DNA from 4 places in the Nitratireductor basaltis genome. Region 1 is predicted to be linked to each of the others. Evidence: predicted binding sites of a transcription regulator. Region 1 holds the regulator's gene; each other region holds the start of a gene.
The links. The regulator LexA, encoded in region 1, represses DNA repair genes until DNA is damaged. The targets are predictions, from matches to a motif close to TGTTCNNNNTGTGTTCNG.
Positions count from the first base shown of each region.

Region 2: a site for LexA is predicted at 2,306-2,323, ahead of EL18_RS09015 (PA0069 family radical SAM protein). Genes of this name have one in related genera too.
Region 3: a site for LexA is predicted at 1,610-1,627, ahead of EL18_RS14735 (helicase-related protein). Genes of this name have one in related genera too.
Region 4: a site for LexA is predicted at 2,224-2,241, ahead of recA (recombinase RecA). Genes of this name have one in related genera too.

Region 1 covers NZ_JMQM01000001.1:1,018,913-1,022,580, reverse strand. Annotated here, with positions in the region: gene moaC (cyclic pyranopterin monophosphate synthase MoaC) at 1-328, shown strand, start outside; gene EL18_RS04860 (molybdopterin molybdotransferase MoeA) at 309-1,517, shown strand; gene lexA (transcriptional repressor LexA) at 1,602-2,324, shown strand; gene EL18_RS04850 (ComEC/Rec2 family competence protein) at 2,346-3,668, opposite strand, start outside.
Region 2 covers NZ_JMQM01000001.1:1,855,397-1,859,064, forward strand. Annotated here, with positions in the region: gene EL18_RS08995 (S49 family peptidase) at 1-613, shown strand, start outside; gene EL18_RS09000 (hypothetical protein) at 673-858, shown strand; gene EL18_RS09005 (4-(cytidine 5'-diphospho)-2-C-methyl-D-erythritol kinase) at 862-1,746, shown strand; gene moaB (molybdenum cofactor biosynthesis protein B) at 1,739-2,278, shown strand; gene EL18_RS09015 (PA0069 family radical SAM protein) at 2,399-3,553, shown strand.
Region 3 covers NZ_JMQM01000002.1:485,991-489,658, reverse strand. Annotated here, with positions in the region: gene EL18_RS14735 (helicase-related protein) at 1-1,514, opposite strand, end outside; gene EL18_RS14730 (acetyl-CoA C-acetyltransferase) at 2,145-3,335, opposite strand; gene phaR (polyhydroxyalkanoate synthesis repressor PhaR) at 3,555-3,668, shown strand, end outside.
Region 4 covers NZ_JMQM01000001.1:1,375,418-1,379,085, forward strand. Annotated here, with positions in the region: gene alaS (alanine--tRNA ligase) at 1-897, opposite strand, end outside; gene recA (recombinase RecA) at 1,077-2,162, opposite strand; gene EL18_RS06575 (carbohydrate kinase family protein) at 2,429-3,391, shown strand; gene EL18_RS06580 (pseudouridine-5'-phosphate glycosidase) at 3,393-3,668, shown strand, end outside.

The sequences.
Region 1 (3,668 bases):
CATCGCCGGCATCATGGCTGCAAAGCGCACCCACGAGTTGATCCCGCTGTGTCATCCGCTTGGGCTGGATAAGGTGAGCGTGGAAATAACGGCAGACGAGGATCTTCCAGGCCTGCACATACGCGCAACAGCGCAGGTCACCGGGAAAACCGGCGTCGAGATGGAAGCGCTCACGGCCGCTTCTGTTGCCTGCCTGACGATCTACGACATGGCCAAGGCGCTCGATCGCGCGATGGAGATAACCGGCCTTCGGCTGCTTGAGAAGTCCGGAGGCAAATCCGGACACTGGTCACGGGAAGATGCAGCGGATGGCACTGATTCCTGTTGATGCAGCGCTTGAGCGCGTGCTGGAGGGTATTAATCCACTACCGGCCGAAGAAATACCGCTGCACGACGGGATGGGTCGTGTTCTTGCCAGCCCCCTCCATGCCCTTCGAACACAGCCCCCTTTCAACGCATCAGCCATGGATGGCTATGCCGTTCGTGCTTCTGATACGCTTGATGAGCGGCGCGACCTGAGTGTCATCGGCGAGGCAGCCGCCGGAGCACGGTTTCCCGGCTCGATGGGCCAAGGTCAGGCCGTGCGCATATTCACCGGCGCTCCGGTACCGGACGGCGCTGACGCGGTACTCATCCAGGAAAATGCCGAATCCGTCAGTGACCGGACCATCCGCGCAGCAAAGCCTGTCGAACACGGTCGGCACATACGTCAGGCCGGCATGGATTTTCATGCAGGGGACCTGCTGCTTGAGCAAGGACGGCGGTTAGATCCGGGCGCATTGACCCTTGCTGCCTCCAGCGGACACGCAAGACTGCTCGTCCATCGCCGCCCGCGCGTTGCCGTGCTGGCGACGGGAAACGAGCTGGTAAACCCCGGAGAAACGACCGGCCAGGATTCCATCGTGGCATCGAACAGCTACGGTATTGCGGCAATCGCAAAGGAGGAAGGAGCGGAGATCATCGACCTTGGCATCGCTTCCGACAATGACCAGCACCTGTCGTCCCTGTTTGCCAAAGCGCGAGATACTGCAGCCGATATCCTCGTGACGCTTGGCGGCGCTTCGGTCGGCAAACATGATCTCGTGCGCGGGGCGCTCGCAGAAGCCGGAATGGAACTGTCGTTCTGGAAAGTGGCCATGCGCCCGGGCAAACCGCTGATCTCTGGCCGGATGGGCGCAATGCATGTGCTTGGCTTGCCCGGCAACCCGGTATCAAGCCTGGTCTGTGCCGAACTCTTTCTGCGCCCTCTTGTTGCGCATATGCAAGGGGCTCGGCATGAGCCCGACATGCGCAGCGCCGCGCTCGGTGCGCCCCTTCGCGCCAATGACGAGCGACAGGACTACATACGTGCGGTTGTTCGACACACGGCGGAGGGGATGATCGCAACGCCTTTCACCAGGCAGGACTCATCACAGCTTACTGCCTATGCGACTGCCAACTGTCTTATCATCCGCAAACCGCACGCGCCTGCCGCGAATACCGGTGACGACTGCCGAATTTTGATGCTGCATCGCTGATCCTGAGAAATGCCATTGCGGAACACAACTGGAACAGATAAATTATGTTCTGGTTTTGTTTATGACTGATTCTGGGAGTCGGCGATGCTGACACGCAAGCAGCACGAGTTGCTACTCTTCATCCATGAGCGTCTTAAGGAGACGGGCATACCGCCTTCATTCGACGAGATGAAGGAGGCTCTCGATCTGGCATCAAAGTCAGGCATTCACCGTCTCATTACCGCCCTTGAGGAGCGTGGTTTCATTCGCAGGCTGCCCAACAGGGCTCGTGCGTTGGAAGTGCTGCGGCTGCCCGATTCCATCGCGCCTGGCCTTCCAGGTAGCGCGCGCAGGTTCCAGCCGAGTGTTATCGAGGGAAGCCTCGGCAAGACATCCGAACCTGCCCGCCCGGCAGCACCCGCGTCAACGCCTGTTGAAGACAGTGGCGCCTACAGCGTGCCTGTCATGGGCCGCATTGCAGCCGGTGTCCCGATCGACGCGATACAACATCAGACCCACAGCATCACCGTACCACCCGACATGCTTTCGGGAGGGGAACATTACGCGTTGGAGGTCAAGGGCGACTCGATGATCGAAGCGGGCATCTTTGACGGCGACACGGTCATCATCAAGCATTCGAGTTCGGCCAATCCCGGTGAGATCGTCGTGGCACTGGTCGACGATGAGGAAGCCACACTCAAGAGGCTCAGACGCAAAGGCGCATCTATTGCGCTCGAAGCGGCCAATCCGGCCTATGAGACCCGGATCTTTGGGCCTGACCGGGTCAAGGTTCAGGGAAAGCTCGTTGGCTTGATCCGGCGCTATTGAGATCTGGTGGAGTTTTTTCCCTCAATCGCGCCTGTAGGGCGCGAGCCCTCGCGCTGCCCTGGAATATCGCCGATGTTCGTGCCAGGGCCGGTAAGGCATGTCGACGGCATAAGTAACATTTGCACCATTTGTCGCCCGTGCATCCATCTGGATTGAGGCAGCGCCGCGTCGGGCAAGATCCCGCTTCGTCAAGACCAATGTCCGTGCACCGCAGCGTGGTTCAACCGTCGCATCATCCAGAATGATTATTGCCGCCTTGCCACACCACTGCGCCACCTGAACCGGCTCATTCAGATGAGCAATCCAGGCTCCGCTGGGATGCTGGATGGCACAAGCGCCCTCACGACATGAAAATCCCCGGGCGGAGGTGGCTTCAGCACCATCATTATCCTGTAGAGGCTTGATCACACTCTCGATCATGAGCGCATGCTCCCAGTCACCCATGGTGAAGCCGTTTAGACGCTCGCGGTTCACTGCCAGCCTGCCTTCACCCATATAGACACCAACAAGTCGCGCATCATCGCTGACCAGCACATCCGGTAGTTCGCGCTGCGCCCACAGGATCGCACCGGCAAGGAGCAGTGGCAAAGCCAGAAGCCGCAAGCCGGTGGTGAAGATGACGAGCAGGGTGAAGCCTGCAGCAAGCAACAAAAAGGCGCTGCGGGGCATCAGGCCGATCGCATCGATCGGGCTGTGGCTGGCGATGGTTTCCGCCACGATGACAATACCTTGAATGGCTTTGCCCATGAGTGTCCAGAAAAGTCCATCCAGCCCGAAGGGCATGGTGATGATAGCCATGACCGCGGAGGGCATCGCCACAAGCGAAACCAATGGCATCGCCGCCAGATTGGCCGGCAATGCCAGGGGACTTGTACGCTGGAAATGCCACGCACCGAAAAGGGTGGTCGCAAGCCCCGCAATAATGCTGGTGGCACATAGCCCTGCAAAGAAGATCAGCATCGATGTGAGCGCACGTCTGAGCACTCCGTGATCAGCCGGCATGTTCGAACCGCGCCTGCGCTGGCGTCCGGTCCAAAGACTGTAGGCCGCAATAAGGGCTGCCGTGGCGGCGAAGGACATCTGGAAGCTTGGCCCGATGACCACATGCGGTGAAGCGGCCGTGATGAAAAGAGCCGCGATCGCCAGATTGCGCATGGTGATTGCCGCACGATCAAAGAGCAGCGCCACAAGCATGACGGCAAGCATTATATAGCTTCGTTGAGCCGCGACGGCTCCTCCGGAGATGAGGAGATAGAGGGTCGCGAGCATCAAGGCCGCGGCCGCGGCATACTTCTTCACGGGCAGACGCGACGCGGTTTGGGGAAAGAGCGCGAAACCCCAGCG
Region 2 (3,668 bases), 840 kb from region 1:
CGACATTGCCGAGGAGAAGAAGAAGCATGTCCATGTCTTCGTTGAGGATGTTGCAGCTTCAGGCGGCTACATGATCGCACTTGCCGGTGACGAGATCATTGCGGACCCCTCCTCAATTGTCGGTTCAATCGGCGTCGTGTCTGCCGGCTTCGGCTTCCCCGAACTTCTCAAGAAGATCGGGGTGGAGCGGCGCGTTCATACGGCAGGCCAGAACAAGGCCGTTCTTGACCCTTTCCAGCCGGAAAAGGCCGAAGATGTGGAGCGCCTGAAGGCATTGCAGCTCGAAATCCACGAGATCTTCATCGACATGGTGAAGCAGCGCCGTGGTGCGAAGCTGGCCGAAAATGACGATCTCTTCACCGGTCTGTTCTGGACCGGGCACCGGGCAAAGGAACTTGGCCTCATCGACGGCATCGGGGATATGCGCGGCTTCCTTAAAGAGCGTTATGGCAAGAAGACGAAGATGAAGCTCATAAGCCAGTCGCGGGGGTTGTTCGGCCGCAGGCTTGGGCTAGTTTCAGGACCCGACATGAGTGCATTGGGCGCTTCACTTGCGACCGGCGTCATGGAAAGCGCCGAAGAACAGGCCCTTTGGCAACGTTTCGGGTTGTGAGATAGGATCGAGGCTGAATGGCGCCTGCATCTGCGCGGGCCCTGGTGGAGGATGTGCGCATGCCGCAATTGATCTTTTTCGGTGCCGTTGGACTTGCAGCCTATCTCGGCTATCGCGCCTTATTGCGGGAGGCCGAGCGTGTGACAAGCCGTGCCAGGCGCGCGCGCAAGGAAGCCGCAACCGGCAGCGTTGGCACCCTGGTGAAAGACCCCGAGACAGGGGAATATCGCGTGGCCAAGGACTGACGCGTGGCACCAAGCCTCAGCCGCACCGCACCTGCCAAGATCAATCTGTGCCTGCATGTGACCGGTCAAAGGCCGGACGGTTATCACCTGCTCGAAAGCCTCGTGGTCTTCACGCAATTCGGTGACCGGCTCACGGTTTCACCTTCAAGCGAGGACGAATTCACGGTCACTGGCCCGCAGGCCACCGGTCTGCCGGTGGGGGCGGAGAACCTTGTGCTTCGCGCTCGCGATCTTCTGCGTGAGGAGACGGGGCATGTTGAACATGTTGCCATCAAGCTTGAGAAGAATCTTCCCGCCGCTTCCGGCATGGGAGGCGGGTCGTCTGACGCGGCTTCAACGCTTATTCTGTTGAACGCGCTGTGGAAGCTGGGGCTGAAGCAGGATCGGCTGGCACGGATAGCGCTCAAGCTCGGGGCCGATGTTCCCATGTGCCTCAGCGAGACGCCGCTGATCGCCCGTGGCATCGGTGAAGACATCACGCCTTTAAGCGCAGTCGCAGAGTTATCCGTGCTGCTGGTCAATCCCGGAGTGCCGGTTAGCACGCCGGAGATCTTCCGCAAGCTCGAGCGCAAGGAAAATCCGCCTCTCCCGCCCCTGACAGCGCTCGACACCGCTCCTGCTCTATTCGATTGGCTCCATCGGACGCGCAATGATCTGCAGGAGCCAGCCACGCGCATTCAGCCGGAGATTTCGCACTGCCTTTCGGCACTCTTAGCAACGGGGGCGGAGCTGGTGCGGATGACCGGCTCGGGCGCGACCTGTTTCGGGCTGTTTTCTTCGCAAGAGGCTGCCGAACGGGCGCGTGAGGAAATCTCGGCAAGCCATCCCGACTGGTTTGTCGTCGCCACTTCCCTGCTGCACGAAACGGAAGCTTTCGACCATGTCTGATATCCCTGCCTTCGTGCCGGTGCGCATTGCCATCCTGACCGTTTCGGACACGCGCAGCCTGTCTGACGACCGCTCCGGCGACACCTTGGAAAGGCGCGTTCGAGATGCGGGCCATCAGGTGGCCGACCGGAGGATCACGAAGGACAACATCGAAGACATCCGTGCAATTGTTGCGGACTGGTCCAAGTGCGACGCGGTGGATGTCGTGCTGACGACGGGCGGAACGGGGTTTACCGGCCGCGACGTCACGCCGGAGGCTGTCGAGCCTCTCTTCGACAAGCGCATGGACGGCTTCTCCCATGTCTTCCACCGCGTCTCGTTCGAGAAGATCGGCACCTCAACGATCCAGTCGCGCGCAACGGCGGGCCTGATCGGGGGCACCTTCGTTTTCTGCCTCCCCGGCTCACCCGGCGCCTGCCGCGATGCATGGGATCTCGTGCTCAAGGATCAGTTCGACATCCGCCACAAGCCCTGCAACTTCGTTGAGATCATGCCCCGGCTTGACGAGCATCTGCGCCGCAAGCCCGGCTAGAACCTGCCGACAACACCGGAACATATTTGTTCTTGCTTTGTTCTCTATTCTGAAATAGGAATAGATTCATGCAATGCGGGCGCGGGCTTTTGCCCGGAAAAACCCGGTGGAGGTCTCATGGTGGAACAGATCGCAAGGGCCGACATTGCTGCTTCAGGCAGTGGAGGCGTCATGGCGGCTAACGCTATCGTTGAAGGTTCTGGCATCCGCGTTCACGAGGGACGCAGGCGCGGTCGTTCCGCGGGTATCAATCCCACGGGTCGCTTCGAGCCGCTGACGCGACATGTTTTTGACGACGGCTGGGAATCGCTGGAAGAACTGCCGCCCTTCAAGACGGAAGTCCAGACCGAGCGACCGCGCAGCATCATCACCAGGAATACTTCGCCGGATATTTCTTTCGACCGGTCGATCAACCCCTATCGCGGCTGCGAGCATGGCTGTGTCTATTGTTTCGCACGACCCACTCACTCCTATATGGGGCTGTCTGCCGGGCTAGATTTCGAGGCGCGTCTCTTCGCCAAGCCTGATGCCGCCCGGCTTCTGGAGCGGGAGCTTGGCAAGAAGGGTTATGAGCCGCGCACGATCGCGATCGGCACGAATACCGACCCCTATCAGCCCATCGAGAAGAAATTCAAGATCATGCGCGAGGTGCTGGAAGTACTCGAGGCACATCAGCATCCGGTGGGGATCGTTACCAAGTCCGCGCTGGTGACCCGCGATATCGATATTCTCTCACGCATGGCGGAAAAGGGATTGGCCAAGGTGGCGCTGTCGGTCACCACGCTGGACCGCCGCCTGTCACGCACGATGGAGCCGCGCGCGGCCACACCCACGCGACGACTTGAGACAATCCGTGCGTTGAGTGATGCGGGCATTCCTGTCTCGGTCATGATCGGTCCGGTCATTCCCGGTCTGACGGACAGCGAGGTCGAGCGCATCCTGGAATCGGCCCATGCGGCGGGTGCGCGCGAGGCAGGTTACATCATCCTGCGGCTGCCGCTGGAAGTCAGCCCGATCTTCAAGGACTGGCTGCTGCGTCATTACCCTGACCGCTTCCGCCATGTCATGTCACTCGTGCGCTCCATGCGCGGCGGCAAGGACTACGACGCGGAATGGGGCAAGCGGATGAAGGGCACCGGCCCCTATGCCTGGCAGATCGGTCGCCGCTTCGAAATTGCAGCGAAGCGTCTTGGCCTCAATCAGGAAAAGCTGAAGCTTCGCAGCGACCTGTTCAAGCCACCCGTCGGTGAAGGTGAACAGCTGACCCTGCTGTAATTCGATCTCGGCCGGAACGGAGACAGGTTCCCTTTCGGCCTCCCCTCTCCCGTCGTTGCCATCCCCGGGCCGACGGAGCCTTTCCGGATGCCCCACAACTCCACCGGAAGGGCTT
Region 3 (3,668 bases), on a different contig from region 1:
ACTTCACCAGCGTTACTAACTTCAGCTTCCGGCATTCTGTTCTCTCTCAGGCGCTTCATGAGCACGGAAGTCCTGCGGTCCACGAAGCGTTTCGTCAATCGCTCATGCAGCGCATCGGACAGGCTGTCCTCGATCTCCCGTGTTTTTTCCTGCCAGTGTGTCGGATCCGACAACCACCCCGGCCGGTGGGAGACAAAGGTCCAGGTGCGAATTTGCGCAATCCTGTGCGACAGCGTGTCGATCTCACCCTCGGTGGATGACGCGCGCCGCACCTGATCGGCCATGTAATCTTCATCAACATGCCCCTGCCGGGCAAGGTCTTGATAGACGGCAGCCACAATTTCTGCGTGTTGAGCGGGTGCAATCTTGCGATAATCGGGCAATGCACAGGCTTCCCATAGCAGCGCGACCCGCGCGCGGCTGTCGGCAAGCCTTGCCACATCCTCGTCATTTGCCAGATGCTCAAGCACACGCTGGTCGGCTGCAGGAAGCGCTTTTGTAAGCCCTTCACGGTTGGGCGGCGTCTCCAGCGACACACGCAGCGCCTTCAGGCTCGAGAAATCAAAATCGGCCGTACGCCACTGCAATACCTTGGCCGGCTCGAAATGATGGGTCTCGATACGCTCCACGAGAGCATCGTCGAATGGGTCGACATGACCCGTGACGCCGAACGTGCCGTCCCGCACATGGCGACCCGCGCGGCCTGCAATCTGGCCAAGCTCAGCGGCAGACAGGTCGCGAAACTGGAAACCGTCGAACTTGCGGTTCTGCGCAAAGGCGACATGGTCGACATCGAGATTGAGCCCCATGCCAATCGCATCGGTCGCCACGAGATAATCGACATCGCCGGACTGGTAGAGCGCCACCTGCGCATTGCGTGTCCGCGGGCTGAGCGCGCCGAGGACGATGGCCGCACCACCGCGCTGACGGCGGATCAACTCGCCAATTGCGTAAACCTCGTTGGAAGAGAAGGCCACAATTGCAGACCGGCGCGGCAGGCGCGTGATTTTCTTGGAACCGGAATAAGTGAGGACCGACATGCGCGGTCGAGTGATCACCGAGATGCCCGGCAGCAACTTCTCCAGCAGCCCGCGCATGGTGCCCGCACCCAGAAGCAGCGTCTCGTCGCGCCCGCGCAGATGAAGCAGCCGGTCCGTGAAGATGTGGCCGCGTTCCAGATCCGCGGCGAGCTGGACCTCGTCGATTGCAACGAATGCCGCGGTCGTTTCGCGCGGCATGGCCTCGACAGTACAAACCGAATAGCGCGCCTTGGGCGGTACGATCTTTTCTTCACCCGTGATGAGCGCGACATGCTCGGGACCCACACGCTGCACCACGCGCTGATAGACCTCGCGCGCGAGCAGCCGCAGCGGCAGGCCGATGACCCCGGTGCTGTGCGCCACCATCCGCTCGATCGCCATATGCGTCTTGCCGGTATTGGTCGGACCCAATATCGCGGTCACGCCGCGTCCCGTCAGCGCGGTGGGAGATTTCTCATATGGCTGAATATTCATCCAAAGCCTTTTCACTGCCAGGCGGCGCGCGCCCGCGCTAGACATATAGGATGGCGACCAAAGAGCAAAAGGCAAAAACCCGCAGCATTAACAATTGGAACGAGTCTGGAACGAATCGGCGACGAATCGGCTTCCAGGCCGGATTCCGCTTTTGTTCACCACAAGATATGGACGGGTCCACAAGATATGGAGCAGATGCTGATCGAGCAAGTTCTCCAGATGTCGGGATTGACCTTTGGTCGTTAACTTTTGCGGGCGGAACGTCTGCCGCGACGGGGCAGAAAATCTGAAATCCTTGAAAGCGTTAGGTTTTCCTAACAACTGGTTAACCCATTCGGAAGGCCGCCAGCGGTTCCGATTAACAAAGCGGCCAAAGGAAGAACGAATCGGCGACGAATCGGCTGTTCGCGCATGTTCCCTGTATGTTCACTACAAGATGTAGTGTTTTCCACCAGCTATCAACAGGCTTTCCACCGAAAGTCCGCCAAACATTGTGGAACAGGACGAACTCCAAGAAGCGACTTGCCCCAAAACGGGACAGCAACAGGAGAGGCAAAAGTTAAATAGGAAGCGTGTGATCCGGCGGGAATTCGAAGCTCCCGCCAGATCGCTGGCGCCCGAATATGGCGATTAGCCCTCGAAGACTTCAACACACATGGCAACACCCATGCCGCCGCCAATGCAAAGGGTCGCAAGACCCTTGCCGCCGCCACGGCGCCGCAGCTCGTGCAGCAGCGTGTTCAGCACCCTTGCACCGGAAGCTCCGATCGGATGACCAATGGCGATCGACCCGCCATTCACGTTCACGATCTCCGGATCCCAGCCCATGTCCCGGTTGACTGCGCAGGCCTGAGCGGCGAAGGCCTCGTTGGCTTCCACCAGATCAAGGTCGCCTACCTTCCAGCCAGCCTTTTCGAGTGCTCGTCTTGAAGCGGGGATGGGGCCGGTGCCCATGATCTGCGGATCGACCCCCGCAGTGGCCCAGGACGCAATGCGCGCAAGGGGCTTCAGCCCGCGACGCTGAGCCTCCGCCTCGCTAATCAGGAGCACGCCGGCTGCGCCATCATTCAGACCGGATGCATTGCCGGCCGTAACCGACCCGTCTTTCGAAAAAGCCGGCCGCAGCTTCTGCATCGCCTCGAGAGTGGCGCCGTGACGAATATACTCGTCCTCATCAACCTTCACCTCACCCTTGCGGCTCGAGAGCGTGACGGGAACGATCTCATCCCTGAAGCGGCCTGCCTTTTGCGCGGCTTCCGCCTTGTTCTGGGAAGCAAGCGCGAATGCGTCCTGCTCCTCACGCGAGATCTGAAACTTCTCAGCGACATTTTCCGCCGTGACACCCATGTGATAGCCGTTGAAGGCATCCCACAATCCATCCCGGATCATGGTGTCGATCATCTGGAAATCACCCATCTTCACTCCGCTGCGCAGATGCGCGCAATGAGGTGCGAGCGACATGGATTCCTGCCCGCCGGCAATAACCACCTGCGCGTCACCGCAAACGATCTGTTGCATGCCGATTGCGACCGCCCGCAAACCCGAGCCACAGACCTGATTGATGCCCCAGGCGGTTGTCTCGATCGGCAAGCCTGCATTCACGGCAGCCTGTCGAGCGGGATTCTGCCCCTGCCCGGCCGTAAGCACCTGACCGAGGATGACTTCATCCACTTCTGCTGCATCCACGCCAGCTCGCTCAAGCAGCGCCTCGATCACGGTGCGACCAAGCTCGTGAGCCGGAGTATGGGCAAAGGAGCCATTGAAAGAACCGACAGGCGTACGCGCTGCACTCGCAATGACAATCGAATTCGCTTTGTCCATCTTCAACTCCTGAGAATAGGTCGTTCCGGAGGATATATGGGCGTCTGTTCCGGTCAATCAAAAGGCAGCGCCATGACCAGTTTTTAGGCCAGCGGCAAAGCGGCTTTGCTGCACTGCGTATAAACCGCTTTCATTTGCCGCATTCTTTCGCATATCCTGCACCCAAAGGGCAGGACAGATCGCGAAGCTTGCCTAAAAAAGCGCCAGGGAGGGTCGAGGATGCCAGAGAAGGACGATCCGGTCGTCATCAAGAAATATGCGAACCGGCGCCTCTACAATACTGGAACCAGCACCTATGTGACGCTTGAGGACCTTGCGGAAATGGTCAAGCGC
Region 4 (3,668 bases), 360 kb from region 1:
GCCGCGACCTTCGTTGGAAGGCAGCACACCATCGGCAATGAGGAAGGATGATGCGCGCAGATGGTCGGCGATAACCTTGTGGCTGGCATGGCTCTTGCCGGCAGCCTCGACGCCCGTTGCCTCCACCGAGGCGCGGATCAGCGCCTTGAACAGGTCGATCTCGTAATTGTCATGAACCCCCTGAAGGACGGCGGCCACGCGCTCGATGCCCATGCCTGTATCGATGGACGGGCGCGGCAGGTTCACGCGCTCATCAGGCGAAAGCTGCTCGAACTGCATGAAAACGAGGTTCCAGATCTCGATGAATCGGTCGCCGTCTTCATCGGGGCTTCCGGGTGGACCGCCGGGAATGCCTTCGCCGTGATCGTAGAAAATTTCGGAACACGGGCCGCAGGGACCGGTGTCGCCCATGGCCCAGAAATTGTCATTGGTCGGAATGCGGATGATGCGGTCATCCGAGAGGCCCGCGATCTTTTTCCAGAACGAGGCTGCCTCGTCGTCGGTGTGATAGACGGTGACGAGCAGGCGCTTGGCATCCAGCCCGAACTCCTTCGTCACGAGGTTCCAGGCCAGCTCGATGGCGCGCTCCTTGAAGTAGTCGCCGAAGGAGAAATTGCCCATCATCTCGAAGAAGGTGTGATGGCGCGCAGTGTAGCCGACATTGTCGAGATCGTTGTGCTTGCCGCCGGCGCGAACGCATTTCTGCGCGGAAACAGCGGTCGAATAGGGACGCGTCTCCAGACCCGTGAACACGTTCTTGAAGGGCACCATTCCCGCATTGGTGAACATGAGGGTCGGATCATTGCGCGGAACGAGTGGACCGGAGGAAACGATCTCGTGTCCGTTCTTCGCGAAATAGTCTAGAAAAGTCGACCGGATGTCGTTGACGCCACTCATGAATTTGCCTTTGCGAGAGACCTTGCCGGAATACGGCAGAACTGGAAGCCGCCTTTTAGCGGCTGCGCATTCCACTGTCCAGAAATCCGCGGTGGAGACCACTGTTCCAGACAAAAGAAGGCACCGCTGGTGGTGCAGCGGTGCCTTCTTTCAAGAACCGGTTGATGGCGCGACCCGGATCAGCCCTCGGCTGCGTCGTCCAGACCTTCATCCTTGCGCGCATCATCGAGGAATTTCTCGGCAATCAGGCCCGCATTCTGGCGCAGCGCCAGTTCGACTTCCTCTGCGACCGCAGGGTTTTCCCGAAGGAAGTTCTTCGCATTCTCACGCCCCTGCCCCAGACGCTGGGAATTGTAGCTGAACCAGGCACCCGATTTCTCGACGATGCCAGCCTTCACGCCCAGATCGATCAGCTCGCCGAGCTTGGAAACGCCCTCGCCATACATGATGTCGAATTCGATCTGCTTGAAGGGTGGTGCCAGCTTGTTCTTGACAACCTTCACGCGGGTCTGGTTGCCCACGACCTCGTCACGATCCTTGACGGAGCCGATACGGCGGATGTCGAGACGCACCGAGGCATAGAATTTCAGCGCATTGCCGCCGGTGGTGGTTTCGGGAGAGCCGAACATGACGCCGATCTTCATGCGGATCTGGTTGATGAAGATCACCATGGTCTTCGAGCGCGAGATCGAAGCGGTGAGCTTGCGCAGCGCCTGGCTCATCAGGCGGGCCTGCATGCCCGGCAGCGAGTCACCCATCTCGCCCTCGATTTCCGCACGCGGCGTGAGTGCCGCAACGGAATCGACCACGATCACATCCAGCGCACCGGAACGCACAAGCGTGTCACAGATCTCAAGTGCCTGCTCGCCGGTGTCGGGCTGCGAAATCAGGAGATTTTCCAGGTCAACGCCCAGCTTGCGGGCATAGACCGGGTCCAGCGCATGCTCGGCATCAATGAAGCCGCAGATGCCGCCCTTTTTCTGGGCTTCAGCAACAGTGTGGAGAGCAAGCGTCGTCTTGCCCGAGCTTTCAGGCCCGTAAACCTCAATGATGCGGCCACGCGGCAAACCGCCGACGCCGAGCGCGATATCAAGGCCAAGAGAGCCGGTGGGAACCGTCTCGATCTCGACCACCTGGTCATTGCTCCCCAGACGCATGATGGAGCCCTTGCCGAAGGAGCGCTCGATCTGCGAGAGGGCAGCGTCCAATGCCTTGGATTTGTCCACCGAATTGTCCTCTACAAGCCGCAATGAATTCTGAGCCATGATACAACACCTCTTGCCCGTCAATGGAGGCCTTTGCGGCCGATCGGTTCAGTTGGTTATTCGTACCTCTTTTGTTCTCTTTTGGCAATAGCAGCCAAAACACTGATATTGCTCAATTTCTCACATTTGTTCTCTTCCTGTACCGCAATGATGCGGGCAGGTGCGGCAATGGAATCAATCGAACTTGTCCCCTATGGATTTGTCAGCCTCTTCATAGTAGGTCCACCAGCGACTTCGAATCGAGCCGGCCTGGAGGCCTGTGTTCCGTGCCATCCCCCATCATATTCGCCACCGGCGGCGCCCATATCGACCGGCGCGGGCGGGTCAGCGGCATTCACGTTCCCGAGGCCTCCAATCCGGGTGTGATGGAAGAAGAAGTCGGCGGCGGTGCATTCAACGCCAGTTGCGCAATTGCGCGGCGCGGATGTGAGGTGCGCTTCTTCTCCACGCGCGGTGGAGACAGCGGTGGCGAGGCCGTTGCGCGCGCGATCGAGGAAGCAGGCCTTGAAGATCTGTCGGCAACGCATCTCGACCGGCAGACAGCAAGCTATACCGCCATTCTCGACGAGAAGGGCGACCTCGTAACCGCACTTGCCGACATGGCGATCTATGAGAACTGCCTCCAGCGCAATCTGCGCAGGCGCAAATTGCGTGAAGCAATTGCAACCAGCGACGCCGTGCTGTGCGACGCCAATCTGCCTGAGGCGGCATTGGCAACACTTGCCGAACAAGTTGCGGACCAACCGCTCTTCGCCATCGCGATTTCTCCGGCGAAGGTGCTGCGCTTGAATGTCATTTCCCAGCACCTGTCGGTCCTGTTCATGAACCGACGTGAAGCCAAAGCACTTTTGGGCATGGCTCAGGACGAAAATCCGGATGGTGAAGTGCTTTGCCGAAAACTGGCCAAGGCGGGCCTTTACGGTGGCGTGATAAGCGATGGCGGTCGAGCGCTTTTCGGGTTTGAAAGCGACAGGCTGTTCAGCCTCGTCCCTCCACAGATCAGCCAGATTGCCGATGTCACGGGCGCAGGTGACGCCCTTGCAGGAGCCACGATAGCGGCTCGAATGCGCGGCCTGAACTTGGAGGACGCATTGCGCGAGGGGTTGGCTGCCTCCGCCCTTACGATACTGAGCAGCAAGGCCGTTGCCCGTTTCCGACCGGACGAGTTCGCGCAGATGGTGAGAGAGATCGGCCAAGCGCAATTCATTGCAGACATGAAGGAGCACTAGAATGGCGCAAGCCAAGGCATTGATGGATATTCACCCGGAAGTCGCAGAAGCCATCAAGGCCGGTCGCCCGGTCGTGGCGCTCGAAAGCACGATCATCACCCATGGCATGCCATGGCCGGAAAACGATGCCATGGCCGGAAAGGTCGAGGCGATCATTCGCGAGGAAGGTGCCGTGCCGGCCACAATCGCGGTCATCAAGGGGCGGCTGAAAATCGGTCTGTCCGAGCAAGAGCGCAAGGAACTTGCGCAGACGAAAGGCGCGATGAAGCTTTCGCGT